3 regions of the Novosphingobium sp. BL-S-21 genome follow, and region 1 is predicted to be linked to each of the others. Evidence: predicted binding sites of a transcription regulator. Region 1 holds the regulator's gene; each other region holds the start of a gene.
What was found. The regulator LexA, encoded in region 1, represses DNA repair genes until DNA is damaged. The targets are predictions, from matches to a motif close to GTTCCNCNCTTGTTCT.

Region 1 (7,719 bases):
GCCGATCTCGAAGTGGTCGAGACGGAAGGCTTCAGCACGGCGCCGGACCGGGTGGACCTATCGGAGCTGGCCCGGCAGGCCGCCGGCATCCTGAATGTCCGCGCTCAGGAAAAGGGCATCGCCATAGAGGCGCCGCATGGCTCGGAAGTCCTGCCGGCAGTGGCGGAATATCGCCGCGTCCTGCAGGTTCTGTTGAACCTCATCGGCAATGCCATTCGCTACTCGCCGGAGCGCTCGCACATCTGGATCCGCCTCGAAACGCTGGGCGATCGCGCCCGGATCATCGTGGCGGACCAGGGACCGGGGCTGTCGCAAGAGCAGCAGGGCAAGATCTTCGACAAGTTCGAACGGCTCGGTCGCAGCGGAGACGGCGGTTCCGGCCTCGGCCTCTACATTTCGCGCAGTCTGGCGCGGGCCATGGGCGGCGATCTGCTGGTGGACAGCGCACCGGGGCAGGGCGCGCGCTTCATTCTCGAAGTGCCCGCCGACCTTCCGGGCTGATCAGCGGCGCCTGTTCACAGGCGTCTCCTTCACAGGCGCTCCCTTCACAAGCGGTGATCGTTGGCATCCTTGCCGCGACGCGCCAGCCACAGCAGGATGACGCCCACCGCCGCCATGACCGCGCCGCGCACGGCCCAGGAGCGGTCATCCAGCATCATGCTGTCGCTCGGCCACGAGATGATCCCCGTGCCTTGGCCGACCCAGAGCAGGCCCACGACGATGCCGAACAGTCCTATGACAAAGGCAAGAAGCCTGAGGAATGACATTACAATTCCTCCTGTTTTATCTTGTGAAAAGGCCGGGTTTGCGCGGCTATCTTAGGACGTGACACGGGAAAGCTCCGGTAACCGCGGTCACGTTCTTGGTGCCCGGCAAGGCGGTGGACCGGCATCGATCCGAGCTTCGGCCGGGGGCGAGCACGCGTTTGACCCATGTCTTCGGCTTCTACAGCCCCGGCTCGTGGATCTCGAGCCGGGAAAACCCCCGCCAAGCTCAGGAAAAACATGGAATCCGGCCGGAAAGCACTGAGGATCATCTGCTAACGCCCCCGTAGCCAATGCTTTGTTGCTGCCCTGAAAGCTATCGCTTGGCCTCTCTCATATCAAGCACTTGTACATAGCGGCCTTAACCAGGTGCCGCGCCGGCGGGCTGCCTGAATGCGCGCGCACAAAAAGAAAGGCCCCCGCTTGCGCGAGGGCCCTCCTGTTATCGGTGCATTGCCTTGGTCGCTCTTGCGAGCAACGGGCTCAGCGCTGGCCGATCGGCACGAAATCGCGTTGCGTCGGGCCGGTGTAGAGCTGACGCGGGCGGCCGATCTTCTGGCCGGGATCGGAGATCATTTCGTTCCATTGCGCCACCCAGCCCACGGTGCGGGCGAGGGCGAAGAGCGCCGTGAACATCGTGGTCGGGAAGCCGATGGCCGAGAGAATGATGCCCGAGTAGAAGTCGACGTTCGGGAACAGCTTCTTCTCGACGAAGTACGGATCGTTGAGCGCGATTTCCTCGAGGCGCAGGGCAGTCTCGAAGAGCGGGTCGGTAACCTTCAGCGCGTCGAACACCTCGCGAACGGTCTTCTGCATGACCGTGGCGCGGGGATCGTAGTTCTTGTAGACGCGGTGACCGAAGCCCATCAGGCGGAACGGATCGTTCTTGTCCTTCGCACGCTCGATGTAGTGCGGGATCTTGTCCGGCGTGCCGATTTCCTTGAGCATGTTGAGCGCGGCTTCGTTGGCGCCGCCATGCGCAGGACCCCAGAGGCAGGCGATACCGGCCGCGATGCATGCGAACGGGTTGGCGCCCGACGAACCGGCAAGGCGTACGGTCGAGGTCGAGGCGTTCTGCTCGTGGTCGGCGTGCAGGATGAAGATGCGGTCCATGGCCTTTTCGACGGCCGGGATCACTTCATACTCTTCCGCAGGCACGCCGAAGGTCATGCGCAGGAAGTTGCCGGTGTAGCTCAGCTTGTTGTCAGGATAGACGAAGGGCTGGCCGACCGAGTACTTGTAGGCCGCTGCCGCAATCGTCGGCATCTTGGCGATCAGGCGGTGCGAGCTGATCTTGCGGTGCTCGGGGTCCGAGATGTCGGTCGAGTCGTGATAGAACGCCGAGAGCGCGCCGACGACGCCGCACATGATCGCCATCGGGTGGGCGTCACGGCGGAAGCCGCGGTAGAAGTTCGCCAGCTGCTCGTGGAGCATCGTGTGGCGCGTGATGGTGTTTTCGAAGGTTGCCAGTTCGTCGGCGCTCGGCAGTTCGCCATTGAGCAGCAAGTAGCTGGTTTCCATGAACGACGAATTTTCAGCCAGCTGGCCGATCGGGTAGCCGCGATGGAGCAGCACGCCTTCGTCGCCGTCGATATAGGTCAGCGCGCTTTCGCAGCTGGCCGTCGACGTGAAGCCGGGATCGTACGTGAACTTGCCCGTCTGGGCGTAGAGCTTGCGGATATCGATGACATCCGGGCCGACACTGCCCTTCAGTACGGGGTAGTCGAATTCCGTGCCACCAGCATTCAGTTTGACCTGATCACCCACCAGTTCTTACTCCTTATATGTGCGACCCGGTCGCGGCGTCCGCCTGCGCGCCAATGCGTGCGAGGCTTTCGTCCCGGCCGAGCAGAACCAATACGTCGAAAATACCCGGAGAGGTCGTTTGACCAGTCAGGGCCGCCCGCAAGGGTTGCGCGAGCTTGCCGAGGCCCAATCCCAGATCCTCGGCCATTGCCTTCAGGTTGGCTTCCAGTGCCTCCAGGAGCCATTCGGGCTCGCTGGAAAGACGCTCGTGAATGGCGGCAAGGCGCCCCCGCGCCTCGTCCGTCAACAGCGCCTGCGCCTTCTCGCTGAACGCGAGCGGACGCTTGGCAAACAGGAAGGCCGCGCCTTCTGCAAGTTCGTTGAGGTCCTTTGCACGGACCTTCAGTACCGGCATCGCCTGCGCAAGCAGGGCAAGGTCGGTATGTTCGTAGCCGGCCTGGACCAGGCGCGGCAGGACCAGTTCCGCCAGGCGGGCGTCATTCGCCTCGCGCAGGTAGTGGCCATTGAGATTCTGCAGCTTCGCGAGATCGAAGCGCGAGGGCGACTTGCCGACGTCGGCCATGTCGAACCACTTCACGGCCTGTTCGCGGCTGATGAATTCTTCATCGCCGTGGCCCCAGCCAAGGCGCAGCAGATAGTTGAACAGCGCTTCCGGCAGGACGCCCATCTCGTCGCGGTAGGCATCGACGCCAAGAGCGCCGTGACGCTTGGAAAGCTTGGCGCCGTCCGAACCGTGGATCAGCGGCACATGGCCGTAGACCGGCACTTCCCAGCCCATGCCGTGGATGATCACGAGCTGGCGGAAGGCGTTGTTGAGGTGGTCGTCACCGCGCAGAACATGGGTAACGCCCATGTCGTTGTCGTCCACGACGACGGCCAGCATGTAGGTCGGCGTACCGTCGGAGCGCAGGATGACGAAATCGTCGATTTCCTCGTTCCGAACGGTGACTTCGCCCTGGACCAGATCGGTGATCGTCGTCTCGCCGTCACGCGGCGCCTTGACGCGCACGACGTAGGACTTGTCGGCGGGCCAGGTCGAGGGATCGGCATCGCGCCATTCGCTGTCGATGCGGAATGGGCGGCGTTCTTCCTGCGCCTTCTGGCGGCGTTCGGCGAGTTCCTCGGTCGTGAGGTAGCAGCGATAGGCGTGGCCGTTAGCCAACAGATCGGCGGCCACTTCAGCATGGCGGTCCGAACGGGCGAACTGGAACACCGCCGGTTCGTCGCCATCGAGGCCGAGCCAGGTCAGTCCGTCGAAGATCGCCTCGATCGCCGGCTCGGTCGAGCGCGCGCGGTCGGTGTCCTCGATGCGAAGCAGATACTTGCCGCCGTGGTGACGGGCGAAGAGCCAGTTGAAGAGAGCGGTACGAGCGCCTCCGATATGGAGATAACCCGTGGGCGAGGGGGCAAAGCGCGTGACGACGGCCTTGCTTGCCGCCGCTCCGCTCGATGCACTGCCGCTTGCCATTCTAATAACCTTCCTGTCCTATGCTCGCCATGGCCAGCCACGCCGCCACGACGGTTGATTTCGAGCGTCCGGTTTTAGCCGGAGGCGCTGCATTGCAGCATCGCCCATGGATCAGCAAGAGCCACTTGTCGAGCGGTTTGGCGGGTGTCGAGTGTTTTCTTTCGAACTGCAGTTTCACCAGAGCGCCGTGGCTGGCCGTGGCCTTTGGAACTGGCGCAATTGCTTGGTTTTTCCTGTCGTCTGCAGCGACATGGGTAGCCCTTTGCGTAGTATGCGTCTCGATTGCATTATTCGCATTGAACTGGCACGTCGGATCGGCTCGGTTTCCTTATATCAGACAGGCGATCCTTTCGCTATCGCTGGTCGTCCTGGCGGGGTGCCTATCGATCTGGACCCGGTCGGAAATCGTCGGGCAACCGGCCATAGAGCGAAACATGTCGGGCATCTTCACGGCCCGGGTCCTGTCGCTCGAAGAGCAGCCGGCGCTGCAGCGGGATCGGCTGACACTGGCGTTGCAAGAGCCACGAAGCGGGCGGTCCATCAAGGTCCGGGTCAATCTGCCGGCCGCACTGCGGGAACAGCCGCTGAGCACCGGTGCGGTCATTCGGTTCCGCGGCCGACTTACCCCTCCGGCATCACCCATGTTCCCTGGAGGATACGATTTTGCGCGCGCGGCCTGGTTTTCAGGCCTGTCGGCCACGGGCTCGATTACATCGCCGGTCGAAGTGATATCGCTCGGGCGTGGAGGCGATTGGCTCGCCGACCAGCGTGCCGCGTTGTCCCGTCATATAACGACGCATCTCGCGGGGTCGCCGGGCGGTATCGCGGCAGCGCTGACGACCGGAGACATGGGCGCGATCGGCCAGGGTGATGCCCAGGCCATGCGCGATGCGGGCCTGGCTCACCTTCTGTCGATCAGCGGACTTCACGTGAGTGCCGTGATCGGCTGCGTCTATTTCGTCGTATTGCGCCTTCTGGCCCTTTTCCCGGCACTGGCCCTGAGGGTCCGCCTGCCGATATTGGCCGCAACATGCGGTGCGGCCGCGGGGCTGGGTTACACGCTGCTAAGCGGCTCGCAGGTGCCTACCATGCGGGCTTTCCTGGGCGCTCTGCTCGTTCTCGCTGCCATGGCATGGGGCCGTGAAGCGCTGTCCATGCGCTTGCTGGCGGTGGCGGCTGTCATCGTGCTGGTCATCTGGCCCGAGTCGGTCGTTGGTCCCAGCTTCCAGATGAGCTTCGCGGCGGTGATGGTTTTGGTGGCACTCGGCAATGCAGAGCCGCTGAAGCGCTGGTTGGCACCCCGGGAAGAGGCCTGGCCGTTCAAGGCCATGCGCAACCTCACGATGATCCTGATCACCGGCATAGCGATCGAATTGGCGTTGATGCCCATCGCCCTGTTCCATTTCCATCGTGCCGGCCTCTACGGTTCTGTCGCCAATGTGATCGCGATCCCTTTGACGACGCTGGTCATCATGCCTTTCGTCGCCCTGGCGCTGCTGCTCGATGTGGTTGGGCTTGGAGGTCCGGTGTGGTGGCTGGCGAACCACGCTATCGACGCCCTGTTGGCCATCGCCCGCTTCATAGCCGCGGAACCGGGAGCCGTTCGGGTGATGCCCACGATGAGTGGGTGGCATTTTTCGTTGTTTGTCGTTGGAGGCCTCTGGCTGGGCCTTTGGGACGGTCGCATCCGGCTATGGGGGATTTTGCCTATAGCTGCCGGTTTCTTCGGCTTGATGCTCATTCCGGTTCCGGACATCATGGTTTCGGGCGATGGCCGCCATGTGGGCTGGATCGATCCCGAGAGCCATCGGCTCGTGATGCTTCGCACCGGTTCCGGCGACTACGCCCTGGACAACCTCATGGAAGTTGCCGGGACGCGAGAGGTCCCGGTCAATGCGCAGACGGCGCCCGGAACGCGATGCAACGCGGACTTCTGCGCCGTCGAGCTACGTCACGGCGAAGAGGCTCGGCATGTGTTGATCGCGCGGGGGAGGGCCATCGTCCCCGAGATGCAACTGGCCGAGGCGTGCAGGTGGGCCGACGTGGTGATCGCCGAACGCCGCTTGCCGAGGACCTGCCTGCCGAAGTGGCTCAAAGTTGATCGCCAGATGCTGGATCGAACGGGCGGGCTGACTATCGATCTTGCAAGCCGCAGTGTGACGACCGTGGCGGAGGGGCAAGGAAATCATGGCTGGTGGAAGCCCGCTGCGCCGACCATGATCGAACGCAAGGGATGGTATTAGCGACCGCTGGCCTGAGGAGGGCGAACAGGGCGCCCTCCTGAGACGGATCAATGATAGCGGCGCAGCAGGCCTGCCAGCTTGCCCTGGACTTCTACTTCGTCAGGTCCGTAGATCTGCGGTTCGTAAGCGGCGTTCGCGGGATCGAGGCGCACCATGCCATCTTCCCGGCGCAGATACTTGAGCGTCGCTTCCTCACCCCGGACAAGGGCGACGACGATCTCGCCATCCCTGGCCGTGGTGGTCCGCTTTACGAGTGCGAAATCCCCGTCGAGAATGCCGGCATCGACCATCGAGTCGCCTGAGACTTCCAGTGCATAGTGATCGCCTGCACCGAGCAGGGCCGCAGGCACCGGGAGCGAAGACTGGCCTTCCAGGGCCTCGATCGGCACGCCCGCGGCAATACGACCATGAAGGGGGATTTCGATCACGTCGTTGGCGGGCCTGGCGACCGCCGCCGGACGGGAAGGTGCGGCGTTGCCGCCACGCGCCGCCGATACCGCAGCCGCGGCCTTGGCCGGCTTGCTCGTGGCGTCTTCGGGCTGGCGGAGCACTTCGAGAGCGCGGGCACGGTTGGGAAGGCGGCGGATGAAGCCACGTTCCTCCAGCGCGGAAATCAACCGATGGACGCCCGACTTCGACTTGAGATCGAGCGCTTCCTTCATTTCCTCGAAGCTGGGGGAAATGCCGCTCTCTTCAAGCCGGACCTGAATGAACCGGAGCAATTCGTGCTGCTTGCGCGTCAACATCTGCTTAGCCTCATGTGTTCTGTGGCACTTGGCCTGAATCGCCCGACGAACCGGCCCCGGCTGACTTGATGTGTCGTTCAGGGAACTTGTCTGCGAACAATGAGGGAACAATTATGCAACGAATAGGGTATCGTCAAGCAATACCGCCATTTTGGAGCAAGAACACCTGAACGGGATCACCGCGATCAGCGGCGAGGGCATGCGCCGACCGGTCGATCAGGACATTGCTGGCGGCAAGCGAGGACAAGGCGCCGCTATCCTGTAGTGAGAGGGCATGGACCGCCTCACCATCCCAGGATCCCCGCAGGAATTCGCGGCGCGCCCCTCCCGTCCTCAAAGGTGCCGAAAGCCGGGTGGCAATCGCGCGGGGTAAGGGCTGCGCCGCGCCCAGAAATGCGCGCAGTACGGGAAGAACGAAGAAATATGCGGTTACCAGGCTGGACACGGGATTGCCGGGAAGCCCGATCACCAGTTGACGACGCCCTGCCGTTTGCCGTGTCGCGACCATGAGCGGCTTGCCGGGTTTGATCGCGACGCGCCAGAAGTCGATTTCGGCGCCCCATTTTTCCAGTGCCGGCCGGAGAAGGTCGTGATCGCCCACTGACGCTCCCCCGCTCGTCACGATCACGTCGGCATCGGCGGCCGCATCGAAGGCGGCGACCAGAGCGTCCAGATCGTCGGGGATTGGTCCATTTCGATTTGCATCGACGGGAACGCTACGCGCAAGAGCG
Region 2 (7,719 bases), 760 kb from region 1:
GGCCCGCGCCAGTTCGACGAGGTTTTCGAGGCGCCCGCTGGCTTCGGGCGTCTTCTCGGCCTGAAGCGCGTCCGTATAGCCGCTCTCATCCAAGACGGTGCGCATGAGATCGGCTGGGTTCTCGGTGCCGGAAAGGTCCCGCCACCGCGCGAAGTCGCGCATCAGCGACAGGAACGTGTTGCGCGGGCGGGCCGGCAATTCGTCGCTGTCGGCGATCTCGATCGCGGCCATGGCAAGCGGGATGTTCCGGCGGCGAGCGAGTGTGTGCAGCGCCTCCAGCGCCTTGGCGCCCAGGCCGCGCTTGGGGGCATTGTAGATGCGCTCGAAGGCAAGGTCGTCCGCCGGCTGCGCGATCACGCGCAGATAGGCGAGGGCATCGCGGATCTCGGCGCGTTCGTAGAAGCGGAAGCCGCCGACGATGCGATACTTCATGCCGATCGAGATGAACCGGTCTTCGAATTCGCGGGTCTGGTACTGTGCGCGCACGAGGATGGCCACCTGGTCGAGCGGGGCGCCTTCGCGCTCCAGCCGCTCGATCTCGTCGCCCACGCGGCGCGCTTCCTCGGGGGCATCCCAGACGCCGATCACGCGGACATTGTCGCCGGGATGGCGCTCGGTCCACAGCGTCTTGCCGAGGCGCTGGGTATTCTCGCCGATCAGGCCCGAAGCGGCGGCGAGGATCTGCGGGGTGGAGCGATAGTTCTGCTCCAGCCGGATCACCTTGGCGCCCGGAAAATCCTTTTCGAACTTGAGGATATTCGCCACTTCGGCGCCGCGCCAGGAATAGATCGACTGGTCGTCGTCTCCCACCACGCAGATGTTCTTGCGCTCCTGCGCGATGAGCCGGAGCCACAGGTACTGGACCTGGTTGGTGTCTTGATACTCATCCACCATCACGTATTTGAACCGCTGCTGGTACTGTTCCAGCACCTCGCGGTGAGTGCGCAGAATGTTGAGCATGTGCAGCAGGAGGTCGCCGAAATCGCAGGCGTTCACGGCCTTCAGGCGGTCCTGATAGAGCTGGTAGAACTTCTGCCCGCGGCCATTGGCATAGGCCTCGTTCTCGCCTGCATCGAGGTCGGCCGGGTTGAGGCCGCGATTCTTCCAGCGATCGATGCAACCTGCAAGCTGGCGGGCGGGCCAGCGCTTTTCGTCCAGCCCTTCGGCCTGGATGAGCTGCTTGAGCAGGCGCAACTGATCGTCGGTATCGATGATCGTGTAGTTGGGTTGCAGCCCTACCAGTTCGGCATGGCGGCGCAGCATCTTGGCGGCGATGGCGTGGAACGTGCCCAGCCAGGGCATGCCTTCCACGGCCGGGCCGATCAGGTGCCCCACGCGCTCGCGCATTTCGCGGGCGGCCTTGTTGGTGAACGTGACGCAGAGAATCTCGCTCGGCCAGGCGAGGCGGCTGCGCACCAGATGCGCCAGGCGGCGGGTGAGCGCCGCCGTCTTGCCCGTGCCGGCTCCGGCCAGCATCAGCACCGCGCCTTCGGTGGTCAGCACGGCCTCTCGCTGCGGCGGGTTGAGCCCTTCCAGCAGGGGGTCCGAGGAGGCTTCGGGCAGGGAGGATTGCAGATCGTTCACCCGTGAACATCTAGGGAACGGGATGTCGTGGCGCAAGGCCGGTTCGTCGCAGCCCCGGAACAATCCCCCGGCGCCGGGAGTCGCCTAGTCACGGAAAGAATAACCAGAAACACGAGCAGATGGAGAGTGAGTCATGCACAAATATCTCCTTTCGGGCGCGGCAGCCCTGGCCATCCTGAGCATGTCCGGCGCCGTCCAGGCCCAAGACACCGCTGGGAATACCACGACGGACACTGCCGGCGAGATGCCCCCTGTGCCGGAAGCCCCGCCGCCGCCCGCAACCCCTTCCGATTCGAGCATGCCCTCGGGCATGGCCGGGGCCAAGCCCATCACCTCCTCGACCATGACACCGGACCAAAAGTCCATGTACGACGCCTGGCCGGCCGCCCAGCGCGCGGATTACGACTCGTGGACGCCGGAGTATCAAGCCTATTACTGGAGCCTCACGGCGCCGCAGCAGAAGGGCTACTGGGCGCTCACCCCGGACCAGCGCGGGCAAATCTACAAGATGACCCCGGAGCAGCAGGCGATCGCTTGGAACTCGATATCGCAGCAGATGGCCGGCAAGACACCGACAACGCCCCCGGCACAGGCGAACCCTCCGGGTGATGGCATGCCGACGACCGGCGTTCCCGATCCGCAATATGCCGACCAGACGGTGCGCCCGGCCATGCCGGCCGACCAGACCTATCAGGGCGGCCCCTACAAGGGTGCGATGACGCCGCCGCCTGCGACCGCGATGAACAAGGATTATCCGGTCTGCAGCAAGACCGTGAAGGATGGCTGTCGCAATCGCGGCGGCAAGTAAGCCGGGCGAGACCGTCCCGAACCTTGTCCGGGACGGTACTGCCTTCTAGCCGACGGGCCGCAGCAGATGCAGGCGGGCCTTGCCGACATCGCGCGAGCTTTCGAGTTCGAAGCCCTTGATGGAAACGGCTTCCGTCTTGGCGGTCTCCAGGCTGACCCAGGTCTGTTCGCCGATCCAGCCGAGCCGCGCGAGCTTGTCGATCGCGACTGCGCCGGCGCCCGTCTCGTAAGGCGGGTCGAGCAGCACGAGGTCGAGTGTTCCCTTGGCGGGGCCGAGCGCCATGACCGACCCGGCGCGCACGTCGCTCCGGCCCTGGGCCTGAAGATTGGCGATATTGGCGCGAATCGCGCGAACCGCTGCCGGGTCCTGGTCGACGAAGAGGCAATGGGCCGCGCCGCGCGACAGGGCCTCAAGGCCCAGCGCACCCGATCCCGCAAAGAGATCCGCGACCTTCAGGCCCTCGAAAGTACCGAGCCGGCTGGCCAGCATCGAGAACAGCGTCTCTCGCGTGCGGTCGGCCGTCGGCCGGGTGGTATCGCCTTCGGGCGCTGCCAGCTTGCGGCCGCGCCATTCGCCCGCGACGATGCGCAGGCCCGTCTTCACGGCTGTGCCCCTGGCCGCGGGCCCCTTCACGACTTGATGCTCGGCAGGGTCTTGCGGAAGTTTTCGAGATCGCGCTGGCTAACCTCGAACGCCATGCCCTTGGGCAGGTCTAGCAGGCGGAAAGGTCCGTAAGACGTGCGAATCAGGCGGCTGACCTGCAGGCCGAGGTGTTCGAGAACACGGCGGACTTCGCGGTTCTTACCTTCCGTCAAAGTCATCTCGATCCACTGGTTGCGCCCGGTGCGGCGCTCCATGTTGGCGTCGATCTTTCCGTAGACCACGCCTTCGATCTCGATGCCTTCGATCAGGTCTTCGAGCTGGCCCTGGCTGATGTCGCCGAAAGTACGGGCGCGATAAGTGCGCGGCACGCCGGTGGCGGGCAGTTCCAGCTCGCGCTTGAACTCGCCGTCATTGGTCAGCAGCAGCAGCCCCTCGGTACTGAGATCGAGACGGCCTATCGGCATCACCCTGCCGCTGCCTTCGGGCAGGGCATTGCGCAAGGCGGTGTAGATCGTCGGCCGGCCGGCGGGATCACGCTCGGCGGTGAGCAGGCCGGCCGGCTTGTGGAAGGCGAAGAGGCGGGTTTCCTGGGCCTCGCGGACCGGGTTGCCGTCCACGGTGACGCCCTTGAGGTTGGCGAGCACGGTCGAGGGGGTCTCGATCACGTCTTCACCCAGCTTCACGCGGCCTTCGATGATAAGGCGTTCGGCTTCGCGGCGGCTGGCGATGCCGGCACGGGCCAGCAGCTTGGCGATGCGCTCGCCCTCGCGCACGGGCAACCCGGCGGACTTGGGCGTGGGCGCTGCTGCCTGGGGCGCCGAGCGGGGGGGCTTCCGACGCGGGCGTTCACTGTCGAAGCGGCCGGAATCCGACGGACGGGGACCGCGCGGCGCATAAGCGCTGCCGCGCGAATCCTGCTCGCCGAAACGAGCGCCGGGGCCGCGGCGCGGCGCAGCGTCACGCGCCGGAGCGGTGGTGCGGGCAGAGCGCTCGCCGCGTGCCGGGGCGCCATCGCGCGACGGCCGATCCTCGCGGAAAGGCCGATCCTCGCGGAAGGGACGGTCTCCGCGTACGGGACGGTCGGTGCGAGCAGGGCGTTCGGCGCGGGCCGGACGATCATCGCGCGAACGACGTTCATCGCGCACGGGGCGTTCGTTACGGCCGAAGAGCTTTTCGTCACGACCGGAGCGGCCTGAGCGGCCGCCGCGGGCCGGGCGTTCGTCGCGCGTCGATCGCGATTCCCGGGCGCTGCGCGTATCACGCGCATCCCGTGCGGGGCCATCGCGAAATGCGCGTCCCCGGCCGCCTTCTTCCCGTCCCGCATCGCTCCGGGTCGCGCCGTCGCGTGCCGTCCGGTCGGCGCCGCGCCGGCCCGAGGTGCCTGAAGTGGTGCGCGAGGGGCCACGCGAGGAGCCGCCATCGCGGGAAGAGCCGCCACGCTTCGGGCCGCCGGATTTGAAAGGAGGTTTGGACATTCGCCCGCCCATACCTGTTGATCGCCGCTTCATCCAGCCTTCCCTTCGGGAAACCACGCGTTACGGTCGCGCAGGGCCCGTCCCCGGAGTTTGCCAACGGAGAATACTGGATGTCTGAAGCCTCTGCTGCCCCGAAGCCCGGCTTGGGGACGGTGATTCGCGCTTTGGGCAATCGGAAGACCGGGTTCATGGCGGTCTTCGGGTTTGCGGCCGGTCTGCCGTACTCGCTCCTGCTCGGCACGCTTTATGCCTGGCTGTCCGATGCCCATGTCGATCTGGAGACGATGGGCGTATTTTCGCTGATCGGGCTGGCTTACGCGTTCAAGTTCCTCTGGTCGCCCGCGCTCGACCGCATCGACCTGCCCGGCCTTCGCCGCCTTGGCCGCCGCAAGCAGTGGATCGTGACGGCGCAGGTCCTTCTCGGCATCATTCTGGTGACGCTGTCACAGCTCGATCCGGTCGCGGCGCTGGGCCTGTTTTCGCTGTTGGCGGGCATCGGCGCCTTCGCCTCGGCCACGCAGGACATCGCCATCGACGCCTGGCGCGTCGACGTGGCGGACGACGTGGCGACCATCGACATGCTCTCCACGGTATTCCAGATGGGCTATCGCATCGCCGCGCTCGTCGGCGGGGCATTGGCCCTGATCCTGGCCGAGCGGATCGGCTGGACTTCGGTGTTCCTGGTCATGGGGCTGATTCTCGTGGCTGCGGGTGTGGTCTGCCTCTTCGCGCCCGATGCGGATGCTGTCGCGCCGAGCGCCGAAGACCGGGACGAACTGCTGGAACTGCGCGAGGCGGGGCAGCTGAGTCCGCGCGTGCGCACGATTGCGCTGGCGCTGGTGGGCCTGCTGTGGGGCTGGGCGCTGGTTACCGTGGGAATCTTCATGGTCCGCTCGCTGGGCAGCGATCCGGGTGCGCGGCCCGATGCCGTCGATTTCGTGTCGACCACCGGCCCGCTCATCGTCATCGCCACCATCATCCTGCCTGCCTCCATCGCGGCGGTGCTGGTCTATCTGCAGCGCAGCGGACGTCATCTCCTGACGCAGGCCGTGCCGCACGACGGGACCGGTTCGCGCGTGGCGGACCACCTCTACCGCGCCCTGATCCTGCCGCTGACCGAACTGGTGGGGCGCATGGGCTGGGGCCTGGTGCTCGCCCTGGCGCTGGTGCTGACGTATCGCATCTGCGATTCGATCTGGGGCACTTTCGCTTATCCCTTCTACCTGGGCGAACTGAAGTACACGAAGGACGAAGTGGCCATCGCCTCCAAGTTCTTCGGCGTGGGCGCCATCGTTCTCGGCCTCGCGCTCGGGGGTACGCTGCTGACGGTGATCGGCCGCATGGCCACGCTGACGCTCGGCGCGATCCTCGCTGCGGTCACCAACCTGCTCTATGCGGACCTCGCCCTCGGCGGCGCGCGCATGGCCATGGTGAGCGACATGCTGGGCGTGACCTGGCTGGTCGAGCAGCTTGGCGGAGAGCCGCGCCTGGGCACGCTGATGGTCACGATCGGCACGGAGAACCTGGCGACGGGCATTGCCGGCGCGGCCTATATCGCCTGGCTCTCGTCCATCGTCTCCAAGGGCTACAGCGCGGTGCAATATGCGCTGCTCTCGTCGCTGACCTTGCTGGTGGGAACGCTGGGGCGCGGCGCGCTGGGACAGCTCATCCAGCAGCAGGGCTATTACCGGATGTTCGTGCTCGTCACCTGGATCGGCACGATCGCCATCGTCCTGTGCCTGCTGGAATGGTGGCGCGTGGCCCGGCAGGCGCGGCGCGCGCGCCTGGCCTGATGCCTAGTCCGGCACTTCGTCGTTGGCCTTGAGCACCACGCCGGACAGATAGAGCGATCCGGCGATCAATACCGGCAGGCCATCGTCCGGCAGCGCGGCAAGCGCATCGGCCACGCTTTCGGCGCCGAGCGCGCCCGGGCCGAAGCTCGCGGCACCGTGGCAGTCGTGGCCGGGCACCGGCACCGCGCGAATGCTGGCGATGCTTTCGGCCAGCGGCTGGGTGAGCGCGCGCGGGTCCTTGTTGGCCAGCATGCCGATCACGAGATGCAGCCGCTGCCCAGCGAAATGACGGGCGATGGCGCGCCCGGCGTCGGGGTTGTGGCCACCGTCCAGCCAGACGGCGCGCCCTCCGGCATGACGGGTCAGCGGACCTTGGGAGAGCCGTTGCAGGCGCGCGGGCCAGTGTGCGGCGCGAATCCCCTCCGCCATGGCCTCTGGCGCGACGGTCACGCGGTCCTGATGGCGCAGCATGGCGACGGCCAGCGCGGCGTTCTCCGCCTGGTGCAGGCCGGGCAGGCTCGGCAGCGGCAGGGTGAGTTCGCCGTGCCGGTCCGAATATTCGATCACGTCGCCCACGCCCGCGTCCCAGTCGCGCCCGCGCATGTGCAGCGGGGCGCCGGCGGTCATGGCGGCGCGCTCGATCTCCAGGGCTGCGCTTTCGGGATAGGCCAGGGTGGCGACGGGGGCAGGGCTGCGGACGATGCCGGCCTTTTCGAAGGCGATGCGGGCGAGCGGGTCCTCGGGCGCGCCGGGCTCCGGGCGGAGCAGGAACGCCTCGTGGTCGATGCCCAGCGTCACGATACCGCAGGCGGCCGGGTGTTCCAGCACATTGGTGGCATCGAGCCGCCCGCCGAGGCCGACCTCGACCACGCAGGCATCCGCAGGTTCCCGCGCGAAAGCGAGGAAGATCGCGGCCGTCGTCACTTCGAAGAAGCTGGGCTGGAGATCCTCGCCCGCATCGAGAACTTCGGCGAGCAGGTCGGCCAGCATCCCGTCGGAAATCAGCTTGCCGCCAAGGCGGATACGCTCATTGTAGCGCACGAGGTGCGGTTTGGTGGCCGAGTGGACCTTCAGGCCCTGCGCTTCCAGCATGAAGCGAAGGTAAGTGCAGGTCGAACCTTTGCCGTTCGTGCCGGCCACATGAAAGGTCGGCGGCAGGCGCTTTTGCGGGTTACCGACCCGGTCGAGCAGGGTCAGGATGGTCTCCAGCCCGAAGCGCCCCTGCGGCAGCGACAGCGCCTCCAGCCGGTTGAGCTGGGCCTGGACGCGGGGGTCTTCGGAAACGGCGAAGTCTTTCATGGCACCCGTCCGGAAAAGCACATCGCGGCGACCTGCAAGAGGCCGCCGCGATGCTGGAATTGCGTTGTCGTCATGCAATTGGCAATGACGAAAAACAGAAGGGTCAGCGCGCGGTGTGGACCGCTTCGGCCAGCGAGGCCGTCAGGGCGCGCAGATG
Region 3 (7,719 bases), 1.4 Mb from region 1:
GGGCATTGTGCCGGGCACGGTGGCCGTGATCGGGCGGCGCGGGCGCCGCCCTTCAGGTGGGCGGGTCAGGCCAGGACGCGGTGGACCAGGTTGGTGTTGTATTGACGCAGCCAGCCCGGGATCAGGAAGGCGTCCACCAGCACCCAGATGCCGAGCGGGATCAGGAACAGCAGGCCGAAGCCCATGATCCAGATGGTCGCCCAGCCGAGCAGGAAGAGGACGAGCTGGACGATGCCGCCGGCGGTCTTGCCGGCGTAGAAGCGATGGGCGCCCAGCGAGCCGAGGAAGAACCACAGGAGATACGTGACGCCGGTGGACTTGGCATTTGCCTGGTAGAGCAGGCCGGCCATGGCCGCAGTGGATGAATTCGTGTCGGTCATCGATACCCCCGTCGATAAGTGAAGGGGCGTATCGATATGGGCATGCCATTAAGAAACCAATGAATTTTTTGAGTTGTGGGTGGCATGGCTCAATGAAAGTCCCGTGAGCGGGGGAGAACCCGCACGTTGCGCGGGTGCTGCGGGCGGACGAATTCGTCGGCGCGGGATAGCTGGGGCTCGGCCTCGTGCACTTCCGAGAGGCGTTTCAGCTCGGGCGTACGGTCATGGATGCTCTGGGCCATGATATGGATGACGCCTTCAGGGCTGTGCTGGATCAGACCTTCCACCAGCATCAGCCGCGCGGCCATGACCGGGCGGCGGTAGGTTTCGAACAGCCGGGCCCAGATCACCACGTTGGCGATGCCGCCTTCGTCCTCCAGCGTGACGAAAATGGCATTGCCCTTGCCCGGGCGCTGACGAACCAGCACCACGCCGGCGACTTTCACGCGCTTTCCGTTTCGGGTCTTCGCCAGGTCCGCACAGCGCAGCACGCCTTCTGCCGCGAAGACCGGGCGCAGGAACGACATCGGATGGGCTTTCAGCGAGAGCCGGGTGGTCTGGTAATCGGCGGCGACTTCCTCTGAGAGCGGCATGGCGGGCAGGGCGGCATGGGGTTCCTCTCCCAGTTCGCGGGCGCGGGCGGCGGCGAAGAGGGGAAGTTCGCCGGTTGGCGTGCGGCGTGCTTCCCAAAGGCCCTCGCGGCGGTCCAGACCGATCGAATGCAGGGCATCGGCATCGGCCAGGAGGTTGAGCGCCCGCTGGGGGAGGCTGGCGCGCCGGGCGAGATCTTCGAGGTTGGTGTAAGGGCGGTGGGCCTTGATCTGCTCCGCCCAGTTCTCGCGAAAGCCGCTGATCTGGCGCAGGCCGAGCCGGAGGGCGAGTGCGCCTTTCGCTTTGGGTTCCAGGGTGCAGTCCCACTCGCTGTGGTTGGCATCGATGGTGCGCACTTCCACGCCATGCTCCTGCGCGCAGCGGACGATCTGGGCCGGGGCGTAGAAGCCCATGGGCTGCGAATTGAGCAGGGCGGCGGCGAAGACCTCGGGGTAGTGGTGTTTGATATAGGCCGAGACCCAGACCAGCCGTGCGAAGGCGAGGGCATGGCTTTCCGGGAAGCCGTAGCTGCCGAAGCCCTTGATCTGCTGGAAGCAGCGCTCGGCGAAGTCCTTCTCGTACCCACGGGCCACCATGCCGTTCACCATCTTGCTGTGCAGGGAGCCGATCGTGCCGACATTGCGAAAGGTCGCCATGGCGCGGCGGAGCTGGTTGGCTTCGGCATCGGAGAAGTTCGCGGCGGTGATCGCCAGCCGCATCGCCTGCTCCTGGAACAGGGGGACGCCGAGAGTCTCGCCGAGGACACCGCGCAATTCGTCGCGATCGTGGGGAGGAGCCGGAGAAGGGTAGATGACGTCCTCGATCTTTTGTCGGCGCCGCAGATAGGGATGGACCATGTCCCCCTCGATCGGGCCGGGGCGCACGATGGCGACCTGAATGACCAGGTCGTAGAACCTCTCAGGTCTCAGGCGGGGCAGCATGTTCATCTGCGCGCGGCTCTCCACCTGAAAGACGCCGATACTGTCGCCCTTCTGGAGCATCTCGTAGACGGCTTTGACGTGGGGAGGGTTGCTCCGGTGATCTTCCTCGTCGCCCGGCACGGAACTGAGCTGGTACTGGCGGCCGATGTGCGTCTCGATCATGGCGAAGGCCTTGCCGATACAGGTCAGCATTCCGAGCGCCAGGATGTCGACTTTCATCAGGCCGAGCGTATCGATGTCGTCCTTGTCCCATTCGATGAACGTGCGCTTTTCCATCGCGGCATTGTGGATCGGCACGGTTTCGTCGAGCCGGTCCTGAGTCAGCACGAAACCGCCGACATGCTGGGAGAGATGGCGGGGGAAGTTCAGGATCGTGCCGGTGAAGTGATTGACCCGCGCGATCGTGGGATTGTCGGGATCGAGGCCGGCCTCGATGCAGCGGTTGCGGTCGTATTCCGAGGCGTAGCTGCCCCATACCGTGCTGGCGAGCCGGGCGGTGACGTCCTCGCTGAGCCCCAGCGCCTTGCCGACATCGCGGGCGGCGCTGCGCGAGCGGTAGTGAATCACCGTGGCGGCGATTCCCGCGCGCTCGCGGCCGTAGCGGCTGTAGATATATTGCATCACTTCCTCGCGCCGCTCGTGCTCGAAGTCGACGTCGATGTCGGGCGGTTCCTTGCGCTCGGTGGAGATGAAGCGGGAAAACAGCAGGTTGTGCTTCATCGGATCGACGGCGGTGACGCCGAGGACGAAGCAGACCGCCGAATTGGCCGCCGAGCCGCGCCCCTGGCAGAGGATGCCCTGTATCTGCGCCCACTGCACGATATCGTGGACGGTGAGGAAGTAGGCGGCGTAGGCCTGCTGACCGATGATCCCCAGTTCCTCGGTAAGCAGACGGGTGAGCTTTTCGGGGATGCCTTGCGGGTGGAGGTCGCTGGCGCGGCTCCAGACCAGTTCCTCCAGCCAGCCTTGCGGGGTGTAGCCGTAGGGGACCGGCTCGTGGGGGTAGGTGTAGCTCAGGTCTTCGAGCTTGAAGACGATGCCGCCCATGAAGTCTGCGGTGGCGGCGATCGCCTCGGGAGCGGCGGCGAAGAGGCGGGCCATTTCGGCTGCGGGCTTCAAGTGCCGCTCGGCATTGGCGGTGAGGCGGCGGCCGGCGGCCTGTACCGTGGTCTTTTCCCGGATCGCGGTCATGACGTCGTGCAGGGGGCGGGATTCCGGCCCATCGTAGAGAGCGTCGTTGACCGCGATCAGCGGCACGCCGGCCAGGGCCGCCTGTTCGCGCAAGGCCGCCAGCCGGCGCGCGTCGCGGCCCTGCCGCAGCATCGCCGCGCCCAGCCAGACCTTGCCGGGCGCGGCCTGCGCCAATTGGCGCAACAGGGCGTCGGAAGCGGGGGTGGCGACGATGAGCTGCATGTCCTCCAGGAATTCCAGCAGGTCGCTCAGGCGCAGCTCGCAGTTGCCCTTGGTCGTGCGCAAGTTGCCGGTGGTGAGCAGCCGGGTCAGGCGGCCCCAGCCGTATCGCGTGGTCGGATAGGCGAGGATCTCGGGCGTATCGTCGGCAAAGACCAGCCGCGCGCCGACCATGAGGCGGAACGGGGGCAGGGTGACGCCTTCGGCTTCCATCTCCTCCCCGAACCTGCGCAGCGCGGCAAGGGCGCGGGCGACGCCGGACACGGTGTTACGGTCCGCTATGCCGATTCCGGGGTGGCCGAGCGCCAGCGCCCGCAGCGCCATTTCCCCCGGCGTGCTGGCCCCGCGCAGAAAGGAATAGGCGGTCGTCGTCGCGAACTCGACATAGGGCGGCGTTTCGAGGCTCATGCGAAGACGCCGTGCAGATACCAGCGCGGGTCGGCTTTCTCGCTGCCGTAGAGACCATGGCGGAACAGCCAGAAGCGGCGGCCGTCGCTGTCCTCGATCCGGTAATAGTCGCGCGTGGGGCCGGTCGCCTCCACCGTCTTCCACCAGGGATAGGCGAGGCGTTCGGGGCCTTCCTGCCGCACCACCCGGTGCTGGCGTCCCTGCCAGCCGAACCGGCGCGGGGGACCGTCAGGCACTTCGGCCAGCACGGTGACGGGTTGGGGGGGATCGAACAGGAACAGCGGACGCAAGGGCGGCTCGCCTGCCTCCGGCTGGGGCCAGGGCTGCGGAATCGATGCGGGAGGCACGAGGCGGTCGGCATATTCCGGCAAGTGCTCGTCGCGGGGGGCGAAGCGGTGGACGCATTCGGCGCCAAAGCGCACTTGCAGGCGGTCCAGCAGGGGGGCGAGGTCGGGCTTGCCGGAATTCTCCTCGTCCAGCCGGTCCTGCCCTTCGGAGACGTCCTCGTGCAGGGGCACGGCCAGGCGCAGCAGGTCGTAGCCGAAGCCCGGGTCGAGCGGATCGGCGAGCGATTCGATGCGTTCGCGAAACAGGCGGACGACATCGGCGGGTTCGCGCAGGGGCAGGCCGCTGTCCACGGCGAGCCGGGCGACATGGCCGTCGGTGCGGAACAGCGAGACTTCGTAGCGTCGGCCCCCCCGGCCGCGGGCGACCAGCACGTCCCGCGCCTGCCCCGCCAGCCATTCGATCACGCCGAGGAGGGGCTTCACGGTCGCCATCGGTTCGGCGAAGCGCTGCTCCACCCAGATCGGGGGCAGGGTGCGATGCGGAGTGAAGCGCCGGTCCTGCTCCTCCAGCAGGTGGGCGAGGGCGATCGACATCGCCTTGCCGAAGCGAGCGGCGAGGGGCGCGCGGGGGCGATCCGCAAGCTGGCCCAGGGTGCGCAGCCCGGCGCGCTTCAGCGCGAGGTGGGCATCGTCTCCCAGGCCGAGTGCGGCCACCGGCAGTTCGCGCAAGGTGCTCTTGCCGAAGCGGGCAAGGGCAAGGGCGGCATCCGGCGTTCCGGCACAGGCCGCCAGCGCCCGGAATCCCCGCCGTGCGAGCCGGGTGACGAGATCGCCCCGCACGGCGTCTTCATCCATCCCCAGGCTGTCGAAGCAGCCGGTGAGGTCCAGCACCAGCGCGTCGTCGCGATCGGGGGCCACCATCGGGGTATAGCGTTCGCAGGATTCGACGATGCGCAGCAGCAGGGCATGGTCCGCTGCGGGCCGGTGTTCGAGAGCAGGCAGGTCCGGCTCCAGCGCGCGCGCATCGGCCAGCATCATGCCGGCCGAGAGGCCCAGCGCCAGCGCCGCGGGAGACAGCGCCATGATGCGCTGCGCCCCGCGTTGCTTCGCGATCAGGGCGAAAGCCGCGTCAGGCGGCGCTGCGCCTTCCCGCATCGCCCGTTCGGACGGCAGGAAGGGAAAGGTGACCGCCAGATAGCGGCGCGTGGCCAAGCATGAGCTTACGGAAGGTGCCTTGCTCACGATTCCATTCCAGTTGCAGGTTGAGACCCTCCCGCCCGCCGCGCCGGCGCAGCAGGGTCACGTCGAACACCGGATCTCCCGGCGCATTGGCGGGCAAGGGAACCGACGGCGCGCTGGTCACCTGCCAGCGGGTGTGGGCGGCGCTGGGCGTCGGCTGGGCGCCGCTGCGCACGATCATGACCATGGTGCCGCTTTGCTCCGCCGCCAGCGCCAGCCGCCGCGAGGCGGTAAGGTCGAAGGCCGGGGCCCGGCCGTCCATTTCCATCACCACGGCCGCTGCCCCGCCATGCCGCACCGAATCCACGCCCGCGCGCAGCAGGCTCTGGAGATCGGGCAGGCGCAGCAGCACCATGGCGGCCGGGTCTATGCCCAGTTCCGCAAGGCCGGGAGCATAAGGGCGCGAGCGGGCCTGCTTGCCCCCGCCCTTTCCATTAACTTTGCCCAGCCGCAGCCAGAGCAGAGGTTCCCGCGCCTTGCGCGCCTGCACCGCGCAAAGCAGCGCCAGCGCCAGGGCGGCCCCGCCGTCCTGCTCGGTCGCGGCATAGAATTCATGAACGCCGTCCTGCTGCAAAGGCGACTCGGGCCAGCCGTCAGGAGACGCCTGAGCGAGGTTTGCTGCCAGTTGGAGGCGACTCGAATCGAACATATGTTCCTTTTATGTTCTATTCCTGTCCTGCGCAATCGAGTCTGGAAATGAGGGTGCAATCGGCTGTGGGCACAGCCCGGTCTCCCGATCCTGCCGGTGAGTTTCGTCGCACACTCCGATTCGCCGGCACCATGGCGCTGAACCCGCCGACAGCGGCCCAGAACGCAGGGCGAAAAGCTTTCGGGCATCGTTCGCCAAGTCATCGCCCGGCATTCCGCCTAGGGTTCGGGCATCGCCCACCTTACGGCCCCTACCCTCAAAGAAGGACTCACGAAGCATGGCCAGTTCCGCTCCCGCGCCGCTGGAAGCCGTTCCGCCCGTCACCACTGCCGCTGCCTGGCGAGGAGACCGGCTTTCCGAGACCGACGCGTGGATCTACAGGCTGTCCGACGAACAGGTGCTGGAGCTGGAGACGCTCGGTGCCCGCTTCATGGCCGATGACCCGGACCTGCGCACGGTCACCGCCGAGGAATATCCGCTGGTAGCCTGCGCCGATGCGGTGAAGTCATGGGGCGAGGATGTCGATTACGGCCGCGGCTTCGTGCTGGTGCGGGGCCTGCGGACCCAGCTCTATTCGGACGTTCTTTCCAACGCGATCTACTACGTGCTCGGCCTGCACATGGGCGATCCGATCCGCCAGAACGAGATGGGCGACCTGATCGACCACGTCTATGCCACCAGCGACAAGACCATGGACGATCCCACCGCGCTCTCCTCCAAGGTGCGGGACAAGCTGGTCTATCACTCCGACAGCTCGGACATCGTCGCGCTGATGTGCCTGCGCCCGGCCAAGGAGGGCGGCCTGTCCTGCCTCGTCTCCGGCGCGGAGATCTACAACGAGATCCTGCGCCGCCGCCCCGATCTGGCGCCGCTGCTGCTGGAACCCTTCCACTGGGACTGGCGCCGGCAGGACCACAATGCGCCGGCGGATACTTATACCTCGCCGATCGTCAGCCTGGTGGACGGGGTGTTCTCGATGTATGCGGGCTCGCTCTACATCCTCACCGCGCAGGAATATGAAGGCGTGCCCAGGCTGACGCCGGAGCAGATCGCGGTGCTCGAACTCTTCGACACGATCACCTACGAAGAGGGCATGGCCATCGAGATGGATTTCCGCCCCGGCGACATCCAGTGGCTCTCCAATTACGCCGCGCTCCATGCCCGCACCACGTTCTGGGACTGGCCCGAGCCGCAGCGCAAGCGCCACCTCCTGCGGTTGTGGCTGAGCCGCGATGCCGGGCGCCCGGTGGTGGAGGGCTTCGGCAAGAACGGCGTTGTGCAGGTTCGCCAGGCCCCGCGCGACGGGCAGGCGGAGCATCCCGATGCGCATTTCGACGTGTTCTCGGTATCGGTACCGCGCCTGATGGTCTGAAGGGCCGCGTGCGCAGACAAAGAGGGCCGGAAGTTTCCTTCCGGCCCTCTTTTTGTTGTCCTGAGTGTGCCGATCAGATCAGGCCGATCAGATCAGGCCGATCAGCTCAGGGCGATGTCCGGTGCGTCTTCCTGCTTCATGCCGACGACGTGGTAGCCCGCGTCCACATGATGCGTCTCGCCGGTCACGCCCGAGGAGAGGTCGGAAAGGAAGTAGAGGCCCGAGCCGCCCACGTCCTCGATCGTGACGTTGCGGCGCAGCGGCGAGTTCAGCTCGTTCCACTTGAGGATATAGCGGAAGTCGCCGATGCCGCTGGCGGCCAGCGTCTTGATCGGGCCGGCCGAGATCGCGTTGACGCGGATGTTCTGCGGGCCAAGGTCGTTGGCGAGGTACTTCACCGAGGCTTCCAGTGCCGCCTTGGCCACGCCCATGACGTTGTAGT

Region 2: the regulator LexA is predicted to act here: its motif matches at 1,588-1,603, upstream of ACZ1J6_RS14295 (ATP-dependent helicase).
Region 3: the regulator LexA is predicted to act here: its motif matches at 5,908-5,923, upstream of ACZ1J6_RS18360 (ImuA family protein).

The regions. Positions count from the first base shown of each region.
Region 1 covers NZ_CM145496.1:489,509-497,227, forward strand. The annotation lists gene ACZ1J6_RS10705 (sensor histidine kinase) at 1-501, shown strand, start outside; gene ACZ1J6_RS10710 (hypothetical protein) at 546-767, opposite strand; gene ACZ1J6_RS10715 (citrate synthase) at 1,248-2,531, opposite strand; gene gltX (glutamate--tRNA ligase) at 2,545-3,999, opposite strand; gene ACZ1J6_RS10725 (ComEC/Rec2 family competence protein) at 4,020-6,242, shown strand; gene lexA (transcriptional repressor LexA) at 6,290-6,988, opposite strand; gene ACZ1J6_RS10735 (molybdopterin molybdotransferase MoeA) at 7,122-7,719, opposite strand, start outside.
Region 2 covers NZ_CM145496.1:1,246,711-1,254,429, reverse strand. The annotation lists gene ACZ1J6_RS14295 (ATP-dependent helicase) at 1-1,584, opposite strand, end outside; gene ACZ1J6_RS14290 (hypothetical protein) at 1,718-2,392, shown strand; gene rsmD (16S rRNA (guanine(966)-N(2))-methyltransferase RsmD) at 2,438-2,983, opposite strand; gene ACZ1J6_RS14280 (pseudouridine synthase) at 3,022-4,470, opposite strand; gene ACZ1J6_RS14275 (AmpG family muropeptide MFS transporter) at 4,581-6,263, shown strand; gene ACZ1J6_RS14270 (bifunctional folylpolyglutamate synthase/dihydrofolate synthase) at 6,267-7,562, opposite strand; gene trpA (tryptophan synthase subunit alpha) at 7,666-7,719, opposite strand, start outside.
Region 3 covers NZ_CM145496.1:2,079,887-2,087,605, forward strand. The annotation lists gene ACZ1J6_RS18345 (TM2 domain-containing protein) at 66-380, opposite strand; gene ACZ1J6_RS18350 (error-prone DNA polymerase) at 470-3,730, opposite strand; gene ACZ1J6_RS18355 (Y-family DNA polymerase) at 3,727-5,229, opposite strand; gene ACZ1J6_RS18360 (ImuA family protein) at 5,147-5,905, opposite strand; gene ACZ1J6_RS18365 (TauD/TfdA family dioxygenase) at 6,183-7,277, shown strand; gene fabI (enoyl-ACP reductase FabI) at 7,379-7,719, opposite strand, start outside.